2 regions of the Paenibacillus sp. S25 genome follow, and region 2 is predicted to be linked to the other one. Evidence: predicted binding sites of a transcription regulator. Region 2 holds the regulator's gene; the other holds the start of a gene.

Region 1 (9,502 bases), 2.7 Mb from region 2:
ATCCCTGTCTCACCGTCAAAGACCATGCCGCTGCCGCAGTTGGGGCATTTGTATTCGATAACCGGCATCTGCTCACCTCTTCATGTAGATACTGTTATGATTCCTTATGGTTGATTTTTTCTTTAATCGCAGCCAGTTCATCTTCTGCATTCGTACTCTTCTCGTATTGTGCAAATAAAGCATCCAGGTCGTCCTTCGTTCCTGCTCGAAGCTCGGCTATAGCCATCGCTTCATCATACGCTCTGTTCACCTGTTCTTCCATAACTTCGAAAGCAGAATTCTTGCTGCCCATAGAGTTCAAGGTTTGCTGTGCTTTGGCAACCGCCATCTTCCCTTTAAGTTCAGCGCGCCGCGCTTCTAGTTGCCCCATATCGGACACCAACTTCTCCTGCATTTGTTTCATATTTACGGCGTTTGTCGAAGCTACATCATAGGACGTTTGTAATTGTTCCAATTTCTCCGCCTGCAAACCTTTTCTCTCCAAAAACTTTCGAGCTTCCTCTTCATTACCAGCTTCCACAGACTTACTGGCATAATGCTGGAGCTTTTTGATTTCGGCTTTGCATTCATCCAGTGCTCTTTTCGCCCTTCTCTCATCAGCCAAGACTGAGGCCGTCTCCGCTTTCACCTTGCCTAGATCACTGTTTAAATTCCGCATATAATCGTCAATGGTTCTCTCCGGATCTCCCACCTTATCCACTAAGGCGTTAATATTCATTTTCATAATATCCCTAAACCTCGACAAAATCCCCATGATGACCTCCTTCGAAAGGACTACATTCCACCATATCATACATCAAATCCGGTAAAAAATGTTCATCCCAGCCATATATACTGGCCCATTGATCACTTTCAGATGTGTGTTCGTTTTATTATAAAAGCAAAGGGTCCAAAAACCCGCGACAGATTTTTGAACCCTTCTATTTATTGTTCCTGATTATAGTTCTTCATAGGACTTGGGGTCCTGGCCCCATATCCGTCCATCCTCACTGCTAAATGCCGAAATCACGTTCATTTCCTCTGGAGACAACTCAAAATCGAAAATATCCAGATTCTCCGTTTGGTGTTTTAAGGAAGAGGCCTTAGGGATCGGGATTGCTCCAAGTTGGATATGCCAACGTAAAATCGCTTGTGTAGTCGTTTTGCCATGAGCAGCAGCGATTTTCCCAATCTCTTCATTCTCCAGCATGCTGTGACCGCGACCCAAGGGGCTCCACGATTCCGTCACGATGCCCTGTTCAGCATCCTTTGCACGCTGATGCTCCTGATTAAATAATGGATGCAATTCAACTTGATTTAAGCTCGGCGTGACACCTGTTTCTCGAATTAAACGTTCATTATGCTCGGGCAGAAAATTGCAGACCCCGATGGAACGAATATAGCCCCTTTTCTTCGCCTCAATCAACGCCTGCCAGGCTTCAACATAGCGATCGATTTGGGGATTCGGCCAATGGATCAGATAAAGATCATAATAGTCCAGACCTCCTCTATATAATGACTCTTCGATCGTTACAATGGCTTCTTGATAAGCATGTCGGCGACCCGGTAGTTTGGAGCAAATCAACAATTCTTCTCTGGGCACAGAGCTCTGCTGGACCGCTTTCCCGACAGCACCCTCATTTTCATAGTTGAACGCTGTGTCGATCAAACGGTAACCTGCATCAATCGCGCCGGTAATCGCCTTGACTCCATCTGCACCCTTAAATCCAGCAGTCCCAAATCCAATGACGGGCACTTTAGTGCCATCATGCAATACCTTCTCCGGAATTTGTTGGTTCATATTAACAGCCTCCTTTACTATTCTCATATAACATAACACCTCTTCAAAGCACCGGCAAAATATAGAAATCCATTCCGTTCCCTATATATGTATATACCCACTAGTTCGTAACTTCCCTACCAAGTTCTCTGTGTGCTAAATCAAAAAGCGCCTGATCCCCATTGAAATCATACTTGAAGTCAAGGGGTCAGGCACTTGTACCACTACCAAATCATATATCCCACTTCATACTTAATGGCTTGGTTGTCCAACACAAAGTTGAAGTGTCTGTATTTTTATTTCAAGCCTTTCCATACCCAGTTCTCTACCTCTGGCAAATCAATGCCCTCTTCGCGAATGAATTGATGATGTTTCTTAACCGTAGCATCCATTTCATCCACAATGTTGGTGTACTTCTCAGCGTCAGGTAAGTTGAGAACAGCTTCCTTCACTAAGTCAAAACGATCCATTTGATTCAATACACGCATATCAAATGGTGTCGTAATATCGCCGTTCTCACGGTAACCATGTACATGCAAGTTATGATTGTGACGATCAAAGAACAGATCTTTGATCAGACCTTCGTAACCATGGAAAGCGAAAACAACTGGCTTGTCTTTTGTGAAAAAATGATCAAACTCGGCGTCGGATAATCCACGTGGGTCTAGTTTTTGACTTCTCAGTTTCAGCAAATCTACCACGTTGATGTACCGAATCTTCAAGTCAGGCAATTTTTCATGCAAAATGGAAATCGCAGCTAAACTTTCAATCGTTGGCTCTGTACCAGCAGAAGCAATGACAAGGTCAGGTTCTCCACCTTGATCTGTACTTGCCCAGTCAATGATCTTCAACCCTTTATCCACCAATTCTTTCGCTTCATCAGCACTAAACCATTGTGGACGTGGGTGTTTAGACGAAACAATCAAATTGATCTTTTGACGATCATTTAAAATGGTGTCGAAAACAGCCAACAAGGAATTGGCATCCGCTGGCAGATACTCCCGAATAAATTCTGGTTTTTTATCAGCCAAATGACCTAACAAACCTGGATCTTGGTGTGTATACCCATTATGATCCTGTTGGAATACTGTTGAGGTTGCTACGACATTCAATGATGGGATATCTGCACGCCATCCTTGATCCGTTGCTTTACGCAGCCACTTAAAGTGTTGGGTGATCATCGAGTCAACCACACGCAGGAAGGCTTCGTAACTTGCAAAGAAACCATGACGACCTGTTAATACATAACCCTCCAGCAATCCTTCAGCTTGGTGTTCGGATAATTGAGAATCAATTACGCGGCCATAGGATGATAAGAATTCATCATTAGGTTCAATAATTTGGTCCATCCATTGGCGTTTGGTTACTTCAAAAACAGGAGCCAAGCGGTTAGACATCGTTTCATCCGGTCCGAAGATTCTGAAATTACGATTTTCTTCATTTAAGAGAACCACATCTTTAACGTATTTCCCTAAAACCGACATATCTTGCGCAATCACTTTACCCGGTACGGAATTATCCAGTGCATAGTTACGGAAATCCGGTAATTTCAAGTCTTTAATGAGGTTACCCGCATTCGCAACAGGGTTCATTCCCATACGTTTATCGCCTGTAGGCAGAATTTCAGCAAGCTCAGAGTTTAAACGACCGTTTTCGTCGAACAATTCCTCTGGTCTATAGCTATTCAGCCATTCTAACAAAGCAGGTGCGTGCTGCATATTTTTTTGATCAACCGGAATTGGAACCTGATGGGCACGGAATGAATTTTCATTCGGTACGTTGTCCCATTCCTTCGGACCTGTCCAGCCTTTAGGTGAACGGAATACAATCATCGGCCACGCCGGACGAGTAAGGTCATTATTTTCACGCGCATTCTTCTGAATAGCTTCAATCTTCTCGATGGCCGTATCCAATACTTTCGCCATTTCTGGATGCATGTGATCCGGATTTTCACCTTCAACAAAGAACGGTTCCCAACCCAAACCTTTAAAGTATGAGGTCAATTCTTCTTGCGATTGACGAGACATAATCGTTGGGTTACTAATCTTAAAGCCATTCAAGTGCAAGATTGGCAGCACTGCACCATCTGTGATGGGATTGATAAATCTGTTAGAAAACCACGAAGCAGCTAATGGGCCCGTTTCAGCTTCGCCATCACCAATAACAACAGCCGAAATCAGATCAGGATTATCCAAAATGGCACCTACACCATGAGAAAGGGAGTAGCCTAATTCTCCACCTTCATGGATAGAGCCCGGTGTTTCAGGAGCAGCGTGTGAAGCAATACCGCCAGGGAAAGAGAATTGTTTGAACAATTTCTTCATACCTGGGATATCTTGTGTAATTTGCGGATAGATTTCAGTGTAGCTTCCATCCAGATAAGAATTTGAAACCATAACCTGGCCGCCGTGACCAGGACCTTCAATGTAAAGCATGCTCAAATCATATTTATTAATAACACGATTTAGATGTGCATAAATAAAGTTTTGGCCCGGGATTGTGCCCCAGTGTCCAATAGGCTTAACCTTCACATCTGAATCTTTTAAAGGCTCTCTTAACAAAGGATTATCTTTTAAATAAAGCTGACCTACCGAAATGTAGTTCGTTGCACGCCAATATGCATCAAGTTTTTTCAAATATGTTTTAGATGAATAATCTGCTAACACGGGTGATAATGACATTGTGTCCACTCCCTAAGTAGTTTTGTTTGTAATTTATTTCCGGAAATTTCATCTACATGTCCATCATAACGCTACGCCAATTTAATTCAACCTTTTTCACAAGTGATACGGTCCAATTTTGTGAAATTTTGAACATACTATGAAATATAAATTAAAAAGACAGTAAAAAAGCTCTTACATTTAAATATATAGAAGTATAAACCAATAAAATTTGTAATAAACGAGGTAATCGCAGGCTTCAATCCTTTTTTCAAAACCATAAAAAAAAGACTGGAGAATTCTCCAGTCTTATCATTAGTGAACCGATACAAAGGTATTAAATTTCAAATATTTATAATGAAATCGCATATGAGAAAACTCAAATGGCGTACCGTTATCTAAAAAGAACACACCTTCCATAATACCTACAGGCTCATTTTCATTTAAATGTAGTAGCTTTTGATCAGTCTCTTGAGACGGTTCTGCAAAAATGGATAAAAAAGATTTGGTGACGGCCAAGTTCCGCGAGTCCTCCAAATAATTAAAAATGGACCCCTCGATAATTGTCTGATTTAAATTCTGGACAATTTTAATGGGGATATAGCCCGTTTCAATCATAAAAGGATCATCATCAAACAGACGTAAGCGGACAATTTTGTAAACAAAATCATGAGTCTCCAAGAACAAATCGCGCTGTAATTCTTCTGTTGGCGGAATGACCTCAAAACTCAATACTTTGATTTTTGGCTTTTTACCATGCATTTGAAAATTATCAGTGACCCCTAGATTTGAGCCTTCGTAGTTAAAGATAGATTCATTTCTTATGTATAATGGATTTATAAATGTCCCGGAACCTTGTTTTTTGAAAATAATTCCGACATTCTCCATTTTAGTCAGAGCACGTTTAATTGAACTACGACTAACCTGGTAAGTCTCACTAAGACTACGTTCATCTGGCAATCTCATATCTGCAAACTTTCCCGCAAAGATTTTCATCTTGAGATCGTCAATAATTTGCTTATAGACAAATTGTGTCATATAGTACTCCTCTTTCAGGTCTTCTATAACTCTATATAGTTTACCATAACTTGCCCATTTCATCTCATGTTTGTTTCTGTTTGCTGAGCGGGCTTTCAGCGGATAGGAAGTGCCCTCGCTTTTACTTTACATCTCTATGCATAATACCATGATTACACATACATAACACCACTGAACGTGCCTGCAAAACAGCAGGAAATACAGAACCCCTACCTTAGCATCAGTAATAAAACCAAGCCTGTTTCGAACCTTGAGGGATGTTTGACTAGACCAGGCTACAATCCTTGAATACATTGTTATTATTTATCTTGTTCAAGCGTTTTCTAATAAGAATGGTGGGGGGGAGATCATATTGGCTATCCGCTACAGCGTCATCATTCCAACCTATAATCGAGCCCAGCAATTGTTGCTCACACTCGCTTCATTTGAGACACAAACCTATCCAAAGCAACTATTCGAAGTAATTGTAGCTGATGACGGTTCTACAGACGGAACGAAAGAAATGGTCGAAGGCTTCAAAGCATCCTATCCTCTTATCTATGTGTCACATCAGGAACAACGCGGTCGATCTGCCGTTCGAAATTTGGGACTGCGCCGTGCAAAAGGGCTATACATCATCTTCTGCGACGCTGACTTTGTAGTATTGCCAGAATTCATTAGGATCGTGAGCCGTTATCACCGTAAATATCCCAAGTCCGTGCTCTCAGGCATTCCTCACTCATGGGACGATGCTTTTACCCATTATTACCCTGACTTTTCTCCTGAAGAAAAAGAACAATGTCGCAACATACTTACGCAGTCCAACTTATGGAATGCTGACTATGAAGCAGCGAACGAAATTACTCCAATCATAACCCCAGAAGATATCCTTCACCAAACGGGTGCACTGTCTAAAGTAGTTAGTCCCACAAGAGTCCCCCCCAATACGCAGAAACAATTTGCCACAACGGATGTCGCTCCCTGGATGCTGCTGGTTACTCGTTGTGTAGCCATCAGACGCAGTCACTTGATTCGTATTGGAGGTTTTAATGAACGGTTTGTGCTGTATGGACTCGAAGACTGGGACCTTGGCTATAGACTGCATCGCTTGAAGATCCCTTTTTATTGCATCAAAGAGGTGGTCGGATACCATCAGGAACATCCAACCTATCTTAGAGGTAACGTTTTAAATACGGAAAACCTGAGAATCATGTATGAAACTTACGGATTCAATGACTCCTCGTTAAATTTATTTGCCCTTATCCCTCCATCCGAGGATTTTGAGACCTACAAAAATACGTTGCGGGTATTGCGCAGGGGATTCCGCTCTAGGTTAACACGCTCATCAGCACTGTTATTAAGAAGAACACTACGCATTGCAGCCAAACAGTTCTACGATCAAAGCCATACTCATGCATACAAGAAATCATTACACTTGATAAAAAAGAAAGCAGAGAATCGGAAAAGTCGAGTCGCTCACGTGTTACGAGAAATGCTGGTGAAGTCTGAAAAGCTGGTGGAATAATAGTTACTCATTTACAGCGTGCAAAATCGTATGTATTGCATCCTCCTTACGGGATAAAAAAACTCCTCCATAAAGGTGCAGGCCCAACTTGGCAAGCAGCTTTATGGAGGAGGAGTCGCCATGTCCGGAGATAACGACAAGAATTGTCGTTACTAGTTTACTATTCCTCTGATAGTCCAGCATGCTTTCTGATTATTCATTACATATGAATTTTACCAACTGCTAAGAACTCAATATTTTAATGCTATCATCGCACCAGCTAATTAAACTGCTAAACTGACTCTTACCATAGCTCATTGTGATCATCCAATATTTGTGATTATGGTCTTTATGCTCTACGTTGATAAGCCAACGTTCAAGTTCTTCAAAAATATGCAAGCTTTCCACTAGCTTTTCTTTGTGCTTCTGTATGTGCTTTATAATCGTTTCAGGCGAAGAATTCCCGCCAAAAAACACCCTCAACAGTAGCTCATTTTTTTTAAGCATCACCACATGCTCCATGGGCTGAGAAAGCCAGTCTGACAACGTCTGCCTTCCCTGATCGGTAATGCTGTAGAGTTTCTTGTCAGGCTTTCCTTTCTGTCGAATAACCTCGACTGCAATATCTTTTCGATCCAGTAGCTCTGCCAGGCTGGGATAGATCTGACCATAGTTCTCATTCCAAAAGTAACTAGTGCTTTGCTCCATATGTTGCTTTATATCATAACCGGTATGAGGACCCAGACTCAGAATGCCTAATACCGCAAACATTGTATTGGTTTTTCCTGACTGTCTCGCCATTATATATTATGCCTCCTGTTATCTCTAGCAAATCTCCGTAGTATGTCATGCTTTCATTAGACTAGACATAATTATAGCCCATTTAAACTAGCTTCACATCTCTCTATATATTATTTAAATATATATTATTATAATAATTAGTGTTGACAGGGGTTTATCGCCGTTTTATATTAACGATATCAACAAAATACCAATGAGCTTGCCAAGCTGAAGCCTTGGATACAGATATCATAAAGAATTCCAAAACATCGCTTGGTTAAATCTTAATAAGGAGATATCAGACCATGACCATGATCAGTGTAAATTATCCCGCAGGCCGCATAACGCTTGAACAGCGCCGTCTTTTGGCAAAAGGTTTGACGGATGCAGTTCTCGTTCCAGAGGTAGGTCAATATTGTCCGCCAGCAAGAGAAGGGTTTCAGGTCCATTTCACCGAACGTCCAATAGATTACATGGCAATTGGCGGGCATTTGCTGTCGGATCAGCCAGAACGTGATGTAATTACTGTCAATGTTCTGGTGATGGATGGTGACTGGCCTAACGACGTTCGCAAAAAAGTGCTTGAGAGTATTCTTGGCAGTTTGACTAAAGTACTTGGTGTACCGGAGCCATCCCCAACTTGGTGGGTATCCTTCCAGGTCATTGAAGAAGGCAGCTGGGGTTCTCGCGGCGGCGTGCTCTCCATTCTAGACCTGCTGGATTCAGGAGCCTTTACCGAGGAGAAAATTAAGGCTATCAAGCAAAATATTACACGGTAATGCGTGGAATTTGGTCATTTCCAAATATTGGAGGAGCATTCATATCTTGTCGGCTAGAGGATACGGGAAACACCGGGAAATCTCCTGACGTGGTGGCTAAGGCAATTTACAAACCGGCAACTGACGTCTTAAACCGTCTGCGGTATCCAGTAGGAGAACCATCCAAAAGGTTATATCTTTAGCAGTAACAAGCTTATAACTTAGCACAGTGTAATATGTCCATATGTCCAAACGAAAGAACACCCATAAGGGTGTTCTTCATTTTTCCAAAGAAACGTCCTCCAGTTTACGTATTCTTAATGGCTAGCCAAATCATGCTCCAAAGCTTGAAGAGAAAGGCTACCCCTCGTACTGCCTCCCTCTCCCGGTCTCATATCAAAAATACGATCGACAAATCGATTGACATCCAGCAGCATTGCTTTTCTTTCCTCCAAGGTTACACGCGGCACCGAGTAAAGAAGCTTAATCTCAGCATCCGAAAACTTGGCGAACCCAAACAAATTATCGTTCGCCGCGTAGAGCATATCTTTCTGACGTGATATACGAATATAGTCTTCTGAAGATCCTGTTGTAAAAATCGAGTAGGCTCTCTTGCCCTCAAGCCCATATACACCATCAGAAGAGCGTATGAGTCCTGTTGTGAACACTCTATCTATATATCCTTTAATAACAGCGGGAAATCCACCCCACCATACCGGTGAAATAATAATCAAGGCATCTGCCCACAATAAATCCTCCTGTTCTTTTACTATCTCCTCTGGCAATACGTTAGTGACCTTAGCCTCTAAATCCTTTAAGCCTGCCGTCGGATTAAATGACATTTGAATTAAGTCTTTTACCTTAACATTCGCCCCTCGTACGTTTAAATGAGCGATCACCTGATCCAAAATCGCTTTGTTAAAGCTCTTAGCATAAGGGTGACCGTATAGAATATTAATGTTCATCTTCTTCGCCCCCAGAATATTTTCATATGGCTTGTCAAAGCTTTAATGCTAATGTAATG
Region 2 (9,502 bases):
TTTTCGCATTTACGTCTTTTTCTTGAACTTTCAATTATTTACTAGTCATTCATTCCACATCTGCCAATCCTTACACCAGCTCAGTTATTGGGCAAAGTATACTTTACACCCGTCGCTCCCCCATCTGAAAAACGGTAAAAGGTATAGTAATGATGGCTTCCATCATCGTAAAACAGCTGCCACACATATTCGCCATTGAACACACTCGGCCGGAGGCTTACAATTTTTACACCTGGAAGCTGCTGCTGAATTAGCGCCATCATTTTTTGCTCATCGACTCCGTTCTTCAGCAGCTCGGTATGAACACCGCTATTATCTGCGGCAGGTACGTTAGGTTGTCCCTCCACTTTTTGAAAAGGAACCCACACCATTATATTTTCATTCTGTGCATTTTTCCCTTGAACTACCCAATATACCTGATCCCACACAGACTTCCATGTTTGAGTCGTGCTAACCAGACCACCTGATTGCTTGGCCTTAATGATAGCGGCATTTTTCTCAGCCACCTGGTCTTGAGTAACATAGGAATAATACCAGAAAATGCTGACCAGGATCAGTATCACGGCCAAAATGGCGACCGCTATCCATTTTTTCTTATTTTTCAAACCTGTGCTTCCTCTCTAAGGGGATGTGACACCTAAATTAGCGCGACAGCAGCCCTTCAAAGGCGGCTTGTGCCTCATGTTTGATACGTTCCTCGTCCATAGTCAGGCATTCGCCGTTTTTCACAACCTGGCGACCGTCTACCCACACATGAGCCACGTCCTTGGCGCTTGCAGAGTATACCGCATGGGAAATAAGATCTGTACGCGGCAAGAAATGTGCCTGATTCAGATCCAACGCGATAAAGTCAGCCTTGTTGCCTGCTGCCAACGCTCCTACTTCTTTTAAACCAATCGACTTTGCACCGTATTCTGTTGCCAGACGCAGCGCTTCACTTGCAGGAACTGCTGTAGGGTCACCGGATACACCCTTGTGAATAAGTGCCGCCAGACGCATTTCCTCGAACATATCCAGGTTATTATTGCTGGCAGGACCATCCGTTCCGAGAGAAACAGTAACCCCTGCACGCAGCAATTCAGGCACTCTTGCCACACCACTTGCCAGCTTCAAATTGCTACCAGGATTATGCGAAACCGCTACACCACGTTCAGCCAGTAAAGCTATTTCTTCGTCGTTCAAATGAACGCCATGGGCAACAAGCGAAGGACGGGAGAAAAAGCCAAGCTTATCCAAGTGTGCAACTGGACGCAAACCGTAGTCGCGTACGTTTTGCTCCACTTCGGCGATCGTCTCAGACATGTGTGTATGCAGTGGCAAGTCCAGATCATGCGCAGCTTGTACGAATTTTTCAATAAACGCAGGTGGACATGTGTATGGCGCGTGCGGAGACATCATCGTTGTAATACGCCCGTCTGCTTTACCATGCCAGTTACGCGCAAAAGTCACGGCCTCAGCCAGCTTGATTCGCTGTTCTTCTTCCGAGCATAGTCCAATTGCTCCACGCATCAGACTTGCACGAATACCTGACTCTTCAGCTACACGAGCCACCTCATCCATATGATCGTACATGTCCAGGAAGGTCGTTGTTCCACCTTTCAGCATTTCCAGCACAGACAAGGACGTACCCCAGTACACGTCCGTAGATGTAAACTTGGCTTCCATAGGCCACATTTTTTCCTGAAGCCATACTTGAAGTGCCAAGTCATCTCCATGCCCACGCAGCAGAGACATCGCCGCATGACCATGGGTATTAATCAGACCAGGTAAAAACAATAGCCCTTTACCATCAATCGCTTCCGCTTCTTCCTCACCCGCAGGCAAAGTTTCGCCAATATAAGTAATACGGCTATCCTCCACAATCATAAAACCATGGACTACCCCAGCTTCTGGTCCATTTACGGCAAAAGAGCCATTTTTAATCATCCATTTATTCACTGTCATATTGTGTTTCTTCCTTTCCGTCCTCCAAATAATAAGCGAGGCTAAGCAAATCAGTTGTAAAGTCTGTGGCATGAATCCGAATGTTGGCCGGTGCCTTGAGAGTAGTCGGTGCAAAGTTCAGGATCGCTCCAATTCCGCTCTCAATAAGCCTGTCAGCCACGTGCTGTGCTTCAAAATCAGGTACGGTAATAATCCCGATTCGAATGTTTTTTTCTCTCACAGTCGCTTCCAGTTCATCCATCGGTTGAACGACCAATGTATTGATCTTGGTCCCTACCTTATCCGGAAACGCATCAAATACTGCGACAATCTTCATATTGTCTTTTAAATAAGCGTTATAATTCGAAAGGGCTTGCCCCAGATTACCGGCACCGACCAATACGACATTAATTTGCTGGTCGATTTTCAGGATATGGCGTATTTTCTCGATTAGATAAGAAACATCATAACCGATACCCTTCCGACCAAAATCTCCAAAATAGGCGAGATCTTTACGGATTTGGGCCGGGTTCAAATCTAGCCTCTGTCCCAACTCTTGAGAAGAGACCGTAGCCACCTCCCGTTTGTGAAGTGCATTCAGATAACGTAAATATACGGGTAACCTCCGTACGACAGCCTCTGAAATTTTATCTGATTTCATACTTGCTCCCCCTAATTGTAACGAACATACTTAGTGTCCGTCCGTTATGCCTCTGTCTCCGGGGCGGATTGGAGCCATTCGGCGATGCGGGGCACCATTTGCTCCGATGGCATATGCTCCATTTTTGGTCCCGGTAACGAGTACAAAAAGTGCTTTCCGTAATAGGATTCGATCACACGCGTATCGTAAACGATAACGACCCCGTGGTCGCTCGCTGTACGTACCAACCGACCAAATCCCTGTTTGAAGCGAATGACCGCTTGTGGTACAGACAGCTTCATAAATGGATTCTTCTTCTGCTGCTGAAGCAGCTCGCTTTTTGCCTCCAGCAACGGGTGATTCGGCGGTTGAAACGGCAAGCGAACAATGGCCAGACAAGTCAGAGCCTTTCCTGGAATATCGACGCCTTCCCAGAAGCTGCTGGTTCCCAGCAATACAGAAGCTTTAGCTTCCTGAAAACGGCGGGTTAGCTTGCTGCGACTCCCACTGTCCACACCTTGTCCCAGCACAGTAATTTCGCTGGCTGCTAAGGCCTCTTTGAGCGGCTCATACACTTGCCGGAGCATCCGATAGGAAGTAAACAGAACGAGCATTCTCCCCCGCGTCGCCTGAGCAGTCGCTCCTAGAGAGCTAACGAGCATATCTACAAAATGTGCATCTCCTACACTGCCCTTCACACTTGGAAAATCCCGTGGAATGACCAGCAACACCTGATCCCTGTAATTAAAGGGTGACGGGAGCTGCGAAGTCATCAGCCGCTCTTGATCTGCGGCCTCCTGCAAGCCGAGCTGATCGATCATGTACTGAAACGACTTATCTACCGATAAGGTAGCAGACGTCAGAATAATGCTTCTTTTTTTGTCAAAAAACATTTCTTTCAACTGGCGGCTCACATCGACGGGCACCGCATAAAATTGCAATGATTTACTACGGAATTGTCCACTCGCTTCGAGCCAGTATACGGTTGTTTCATCATCGAGTCGCATAAAAAATCGCAAATTTTCTCGAATCCCCGCCAAATCCTTGAGCAGACCCGTGATATCTGTAATAAGGCTATCCGCCGCATAATCGTCATGTTCTTCCTTGACGTCCAGCATCAGCTTGTCGCCCTTGCGCAAAATTTCACTCATCGTTACATATAGCTGATTTTCCAAAGCCCCCGCCTGATCCCACTTTGCAGGCTTGGCTGAAGGTTTGAGACGGGAAGAAAACTGTCCTGTTTCACCCGGTGTCGCATCGCTTCGCTCAGGCAACATGCCAAACAGCTTGTCGCTTAGCAGGTCCCAAGTTTCTTTAACCTCTAACACGAGCGGATATATCTGGTCGATGGTTGAGGCCCAATCCGCCGACTTCTCGTGCCCCGATTTTGCCAACTGTTGACGAAGTGAAGGCAGTTGTCCATTCTTGCTGTCTTTGAACAGTCGCGTCAGTGTATGCACGAGTGTGAAATATTTCATATGCATACCTAGGTGCTTACCAGCTACTTCCTCCAGGTGATGGGCTTCATCAATCACCAGGTGTTCATAGCTCGGCAACAACTGGTGACTGGCTTTGACGTCTGTGAACAACTTAGAGTGATTCGTAATAACAACATCCGCTATCCCTGCTTCATGGCGTGCACGATGATAATAGCATTTGCGGAACCATGGACAAGAACGACCAAGACAGGACTCTGAATCACTCGCCACCGTTTCCCAGAAATCCCCTCCACGGTTGCTCAGATTCAATTCTTCATCATCACCGGTTTCTGTTAGCGTCAACCAGACGATCATTTGAGCCGCTGTAATTAAATCTTCCTTCGGTGTCGCGAAGTCTCTTCTGTTTATTTTATGTTCAAACTTACGCAGACACAAATAATGTCCCCGACCCTTGAAAATAGCAGCCCGGAACGGAAACGGAATCACCTTGGTCAGCATCGGAATGTCGCGCTCGCGTAATTGCTCCTGCAGGTTGATCGTATGTGTACTTACCATAACGCGCTGTCCTTTTTTTACACTGTGATACAGCGATGGGAGCAAATAACCGAGGGACTTTCCTGTTCCTGTACCTGCTTCGATCAGCAGATGCTTGTCTTCACTCAGTGCCTGATTTACACCCTCAATCATCTGTATCTGCGCCTCGCGCTCCTCATATTGGCTCAAGGATGAACGCAAATTGTCCCGCACATCATCCATGTACTCCTCAAAGGAAACACCTGAAAGTGGATTCGGGTCGTCTTCTCTACGCGGTGCAGCTAGCTCCGTCCAATCTTCCACTTTTAGCGCAAGCTGACGAAAAAACTGATGTCCCTCCAAATCCTGAATAGGATCAAGCTCTTTCTCTTCACGCACCCCATCAAGAAACCATCCGAGGTCACTGTCTTCCTCTGCGAACAAATCGCTAAGCCGCTGTATCGTTATCAGAGGTAATGCTTGAAGCTCACCCAGACACTTTAAAAACACCTCAGCCGTAGCCAACGCGTCGCTGTCTGCTTGGTGAGGGCGATCATGCGCCAGCCCGAACTCAGAAGACACAAAACCCAACTGATACGAAGAAAGCGATGGAAACATAATTTTCAGAAAATCCATTGTATCCAAGATTCTTCCGCTAAACGGTAAATATCCGCACCGATCCAGAGCGTTTTGCAAAAAATTAAAATCAAACGCCACATTATGACCGACCAGCACAACATCGTCCAGCATAGGCACGAGCTCCATCATCATTTCTTCAAGTGCAGGAGCATCCTTGACGTCATCGTCTGTAATTCCGGTCAATCCAGTGATAAAAGGTGGAATAGATCTGCCAGGGTTCACATAAGAGCCGTAAACACGGGAAATGCTGTTATCATGATCTATAATTGCAAGTCCGACTTGAATGATGTCATCCGCGGACTGGGTGCCTGTCGTTTCAAAATCCAATACCGCAAATTTCATTCGGGCTTAATCCTTTCTTATGACACTTACAAAAATAATAACTCTGTATATTAGCATAGCAGAAGATCGCCTGTTTGGAAATTAAGACAGCCAAAAAAGACGATGCACACGCCGCCTGAGGAGGTGGGCATGCATCGTCTTACTCGGTGTCTGACAACTACATCCAGGTCATCATGGAGCTGTCGTATCGAAGCATTTCGGTACCTGACAAACAGGCTTCCATATTGTGCAGCGGCTCGGGTAACGCAGGATCGAACTGATGTGCGAGAGCAAAACATTTTTGCGCCTCCTCTACGTCAGCCTGCTTTGCCAATAGACAGCCTAGCGCATTATAGATGACCGCCTTTAGTCCTGCCTGCTCAGTCAGGTCCAGCACCTTCTGAAAATGGTATACAGCCTCTGCTGGATCATCTAGTTGAAAATAGGACATTCCCATGTACATACGACTCTGCCAGCTGTTCGGAAAATGCTGTAGTACCTGCTCAAATTGTTGGATCGCCTCAGGGTACATAAGTAATCGATAATACCCTTGCCCCCGATTAAAAGCTGGTAGCTCTTTTTCAGGCAGCTCAGTGTCAGACATATCGGTCTCTGCGGAAAACCCGGCCGCACGCAAGCAAACCATTTTTTCCTCAAAGGCCAGCCACTCATCCATAATTCCGTCACTCATTCTCCGCAGCAGACTCCAGTGCTGTAGCAGCTCCTGCCTGCGGGAGCCCTGGGCTGATGGGTAATGCTTCACGATATCATCTAACATGCTGTTCATTTCTGCGAATACATGCTGGAACATGTGCATCCCGCCCTTATGAAAGATGGATTAATACACTCACATTTTTCGCTTAAAAGACGGGTTTCATCCGCACTCCCATTCATTACATGATCGTTGCGTGTACTTCTTTGTTCATCGTTTGGGCTGGTTTATTATGTTCATCAACAAATACCACTGTAGGTTTGTATGTTTTGGCCTCTTCATTCGACATGGAAGCATAGGAAATAATAATGACTGTATCACCAGGCTGCACCAAACGAGCTGCCGCACCGTTGAGACAGATCACTCCGCTCCCACGCGGTCCGGGGATAACATAGGTTTCCAGTCGAGCTCCATTGTTATTGTTTACAATTTGAACCTTTTCATTCTCCAACAGATCCGATGTATCCATGAGATCTTCATCTATAGTGATACTCCCCACATAGTTCAGGTTAGCTTCCGTAACGGTAGCGCGGTGAATTTTGGATTTCATCATGGTTCTAAACATGGGAAAGCACCTCCGCCTTCTGTATTCTTATATTGTCAATCAGTCGGGTATTGCCAAATTTCACAGCCAGCGCTACGATGACGTCTTCCTGAACATCACATAGACGCTGCTCGGGCAGAAGGGGCTCCAGACCGGGAAAAGTTAATATTTCAATGTAATCAATGTCTGCTAAAGGAGAGGAAGTAATGGTGGACTCCACCATTTGATGTAGCTGACGAATCGTAATTGTGTTTGTTACAATATCTTCGCTCACTTCTTGCACCTTACGCAGTGACTGGGACAGCACCAACGCCTGCTCGCGCTGTTCTGCACTTAAATACACATTACGGGAGCTGAGGGCCAAACCATCCACCTCTCTGACGATGGGACAAGGTACGATAGTCACGTTCATATTGAGATCAGTCACCATCTGCTGGAGCACTGCAACCTGCTGTGCGTCCTTCATTCCAAAAAAGGCCAAATCAGGACCTATCATGTTAAAAAGCTTGGCTACCACCGTAGTCACACCATCAAAATGGCCGGGACGGGAGGCACCGCACAGACGATCTGTCAAAGCGGATACACGAATTTTGGTTTGGGTTGGTTGTGGATACATTTCTGCTACAGTTGGCAAAAATACAATATCCACGCCCTCGCGCCGTGCTACCTCTAAATCACGAGCTTCATCGCGGGGGTAGCTTTCCAGATCTTCATTCGGTCCAAATTGAATCGGATTTACGAAAATGCTAAGCACCACCGTATCTGCCATTTCACGCGCCTTGTGCATCAAGCTCGCATGTCCTTCATGCAGGTATCCCATTGTTGGTACAAAGCCGACTTTATGTTGCTGTAAAGAAGCAGAATCGTTTACTATTTTTGCTCCGTTTGTCCCAAGCTGCCGACGTTCAGCAATAATCTTGCGCAGCTGAGCCACTTCTCTTACGATGATCATGACCGAGATTCCACCTTTTCCTTAGCTTGTTCCTGTGTCTGTCCTTTTGCCTTACCGTATAGGGATTCTACAACGCGGTCATCCGCGCTGAACACATGCTCTGCGGCCGGAAATGCCCGCCCTTTTACATCACTCACATACTGCTCAATGCTGCTGCGGATCAAGCCGCCTACATCGGCATAGGTTTTAACAAAGCGTTTGCTGAAATAAGGCGATGCGTACTGAATCAGATCGTGATAAACAAGTACCTGACCGTCACATCCACGTCCAGCACCAATTCCAATGGTTGGAATGGAAAGCTCTTTAGAAATCGCTGTTGCGACTTCCTCAGTTACCAATTCCAGTACAACGCCAAAAGCACCCGCCTGCTCCAGTGCCTTGGCGTCCGCCATCAACCGGCGTGCGTCCACTTCGTCCTTGCCTTGAATGCGATAGCCGCCAATTTGATTAACCGATTGCGGAGTAAGCCCGATATGTCCCAGTACAGGCACACCTGCCTGAACAGTTGCTTTTACGACATCGGCAATTTCAGCTCCGCCCTCCAATTTAACAGCATGCACATGTCCTTCCTGCATCAGACGGCGGATGCCCTGAAGACTTTCTGATACGCTGCTGTGATATGTCATAAAAGGCATGTCCGCTACGATAAATGTATGTTCCGCGCCTCTTGCGACTGCCCGGGAATGGTACACGATATCATCCAAGGTTACAGGGATGGTTGAATCGTAACCAAGAACTACGTTACCCAGCGAGTCACCTACGAGAATCATGTCAATCCCCGCCTCCTCGGCTATTTTAGCCGATGGATAATCATAGGCGGTCAGCATACTGAGCGGAATGCCCTCTTGCTTCATTTTTTTCATTTTTACAATATTCAGTGCTTGTTTACCTGCCATTGCGAATGGCTCCCTTCCATCTTTTTTTGGCACAAAAAATAACCTTTTATGAACGCCTGTACATCTGCGTCATCAAAAGGTCCGAACAGCCAAAAAAGACACTCATTTTGAGATCGTCCCTTCTGTCTCGGTCCTGTTCGGCTCAGAGCAGAATCCAACGTAACCTTCAAATGAAGTTATGATGGTCTTACAAACTTGCTAAAGTAGAGCATGTGCCCCTGGAGTGCAGCTCGGACCGTCCGATGCCGCCTCCTGCACAGTATAACAAAAAACATCAGCTTTTTCACGTGAAGTTTTGCACAGGGAATAGAACGATTTCGGTCGTTTTCTTAGCTAAGGTCGCTTCTATAATTGTATATCCCCTGAAATGACCTGAATTCGCTCTCCCTGATCCGTTTCTATCACGAGTGCCCCGGAAGGGTCCAAGCCAACAGCTGTACCTTCTACAGTTATCCCTTGTCCGGTATGTGCCCGTACACTACGGTTCATAGTCACGGACAAAGCCTCCCACAGCATGGCTATAGGCTGGAACCCCTGCTCGGCATACAACTTACTTAGCTGTTCCATCTCTTCCAGCACTGAGGCAATCAGCACAGTACGGTCAATTTCACGCCCTGCTTCTATTTTCAATGACGTTCCCACCTGTGATAACTCTTCCGGGTAATCTTCTTTATTCAAATTTACGTCAATACCGATCCCTGCAATACAATAGCGAACCCGTTGATCCTCTGTTGCAGATTCCAACAGAATACCGGATACTTTGCGACCATGAATCAGCAAATCGTTTGGCCATTTGATACCAGCCTCCACACCCGTCAGCCGACGAATGGCTCTACACACTGCTACACCTGTAAGTAGCGTTAGCTGGGGGGTAAAAGCCAAGGGCTGGGTAGGGCGCAACACAATGCTCATCCAGACTCCTT

The links. The regulator Rex, encoded in region 2, represses fermentation and respiration genes when NADH is low (regulators of the CRP and FNR family bind a similar motif). The targets are predictions, from matches to a motif close to TTGTGAAATATTTCACAA.
Region 1: KAI37_RS01105 (phosphoketolase family protein) is a predicted target of Rex. The motif match lies at 4,559-4,576, and genes of this name have one in related genera.

What each region holds. Positions count from the first base shown of each region.
Region 1 covers NZ_CP073683.1:243,248-252,749, reverse strand. Annotated here, with positions in the region: gene KAI37_RS01120 (TFIIB-type zinc ribbon-containing protein) at 1-68, opposite strand, end outside; gene KAI37_RS01115 (PspA/IM30 family protein) at 95-754, opposite strand; gene KAI37_RS01110 (aldo/keto reductase) at 938-1,780, opposite strand; gene KAI37_RS01105 (phosphoketolase family protein) at 2,056-4,440, opposite strand; gene KAI37_RS01100 (GntR family transcriptional regulator) at 4,735-5,457, opposite strand; gene KAI37_RS01095 (glycosyltransferase family 2 protein) at 5,810-6,961, shown strand; gene KAI37_RS01090 (PadR family transcriptional regulator) at 7,184-7,741, opposite strand; gene KAI37_RS01085 (tautomerase family protein) at 8,026-8,499, shown strand; gene KAI37_RS01080 (NAD(P)H-dependent oxidoreductase) at 8,796-9,443, opposite strand.
Region 2 covers NZ_CP073683.1:3,468,815-3,478,316, forward strand. Annotated here, with positions in the region: gene KAI37_RS15160 (cell wall elongation regulator TseB-like domain-containing protein) at 81-605, opposite strand; gene KAI37_RS15165 (amidohydrolase) at 643-1,944, opposite strand; gene KAI37_RS15170 (redox-sensing transcriptional repressor Rex) at 1,931-2,584, opposite strand; gene dinG (ATP-dependent DNA helicase DinG) at 2,629-5,496, opposite strand; gene KAI37_RS15180 (tetratricopeptide repeat protein) at 5,654-6,286, opposite strand; gene panD (aspartate 1-decarboxylase) at 6,369-6,752, opposite strand; gene panC (pantoate--beta-alanine ligase) at 6,745-7,683, opposite strand; gene panB (3-methyl-2-oxobutanoate hydroxymethyltransferase) at 7,680-8,579, opposite strand; gene KAI37_RS15200 (biotin--[acetyl-CoA-carboxylase] ligase) at 8,925-9,502, opposite strand, start outside.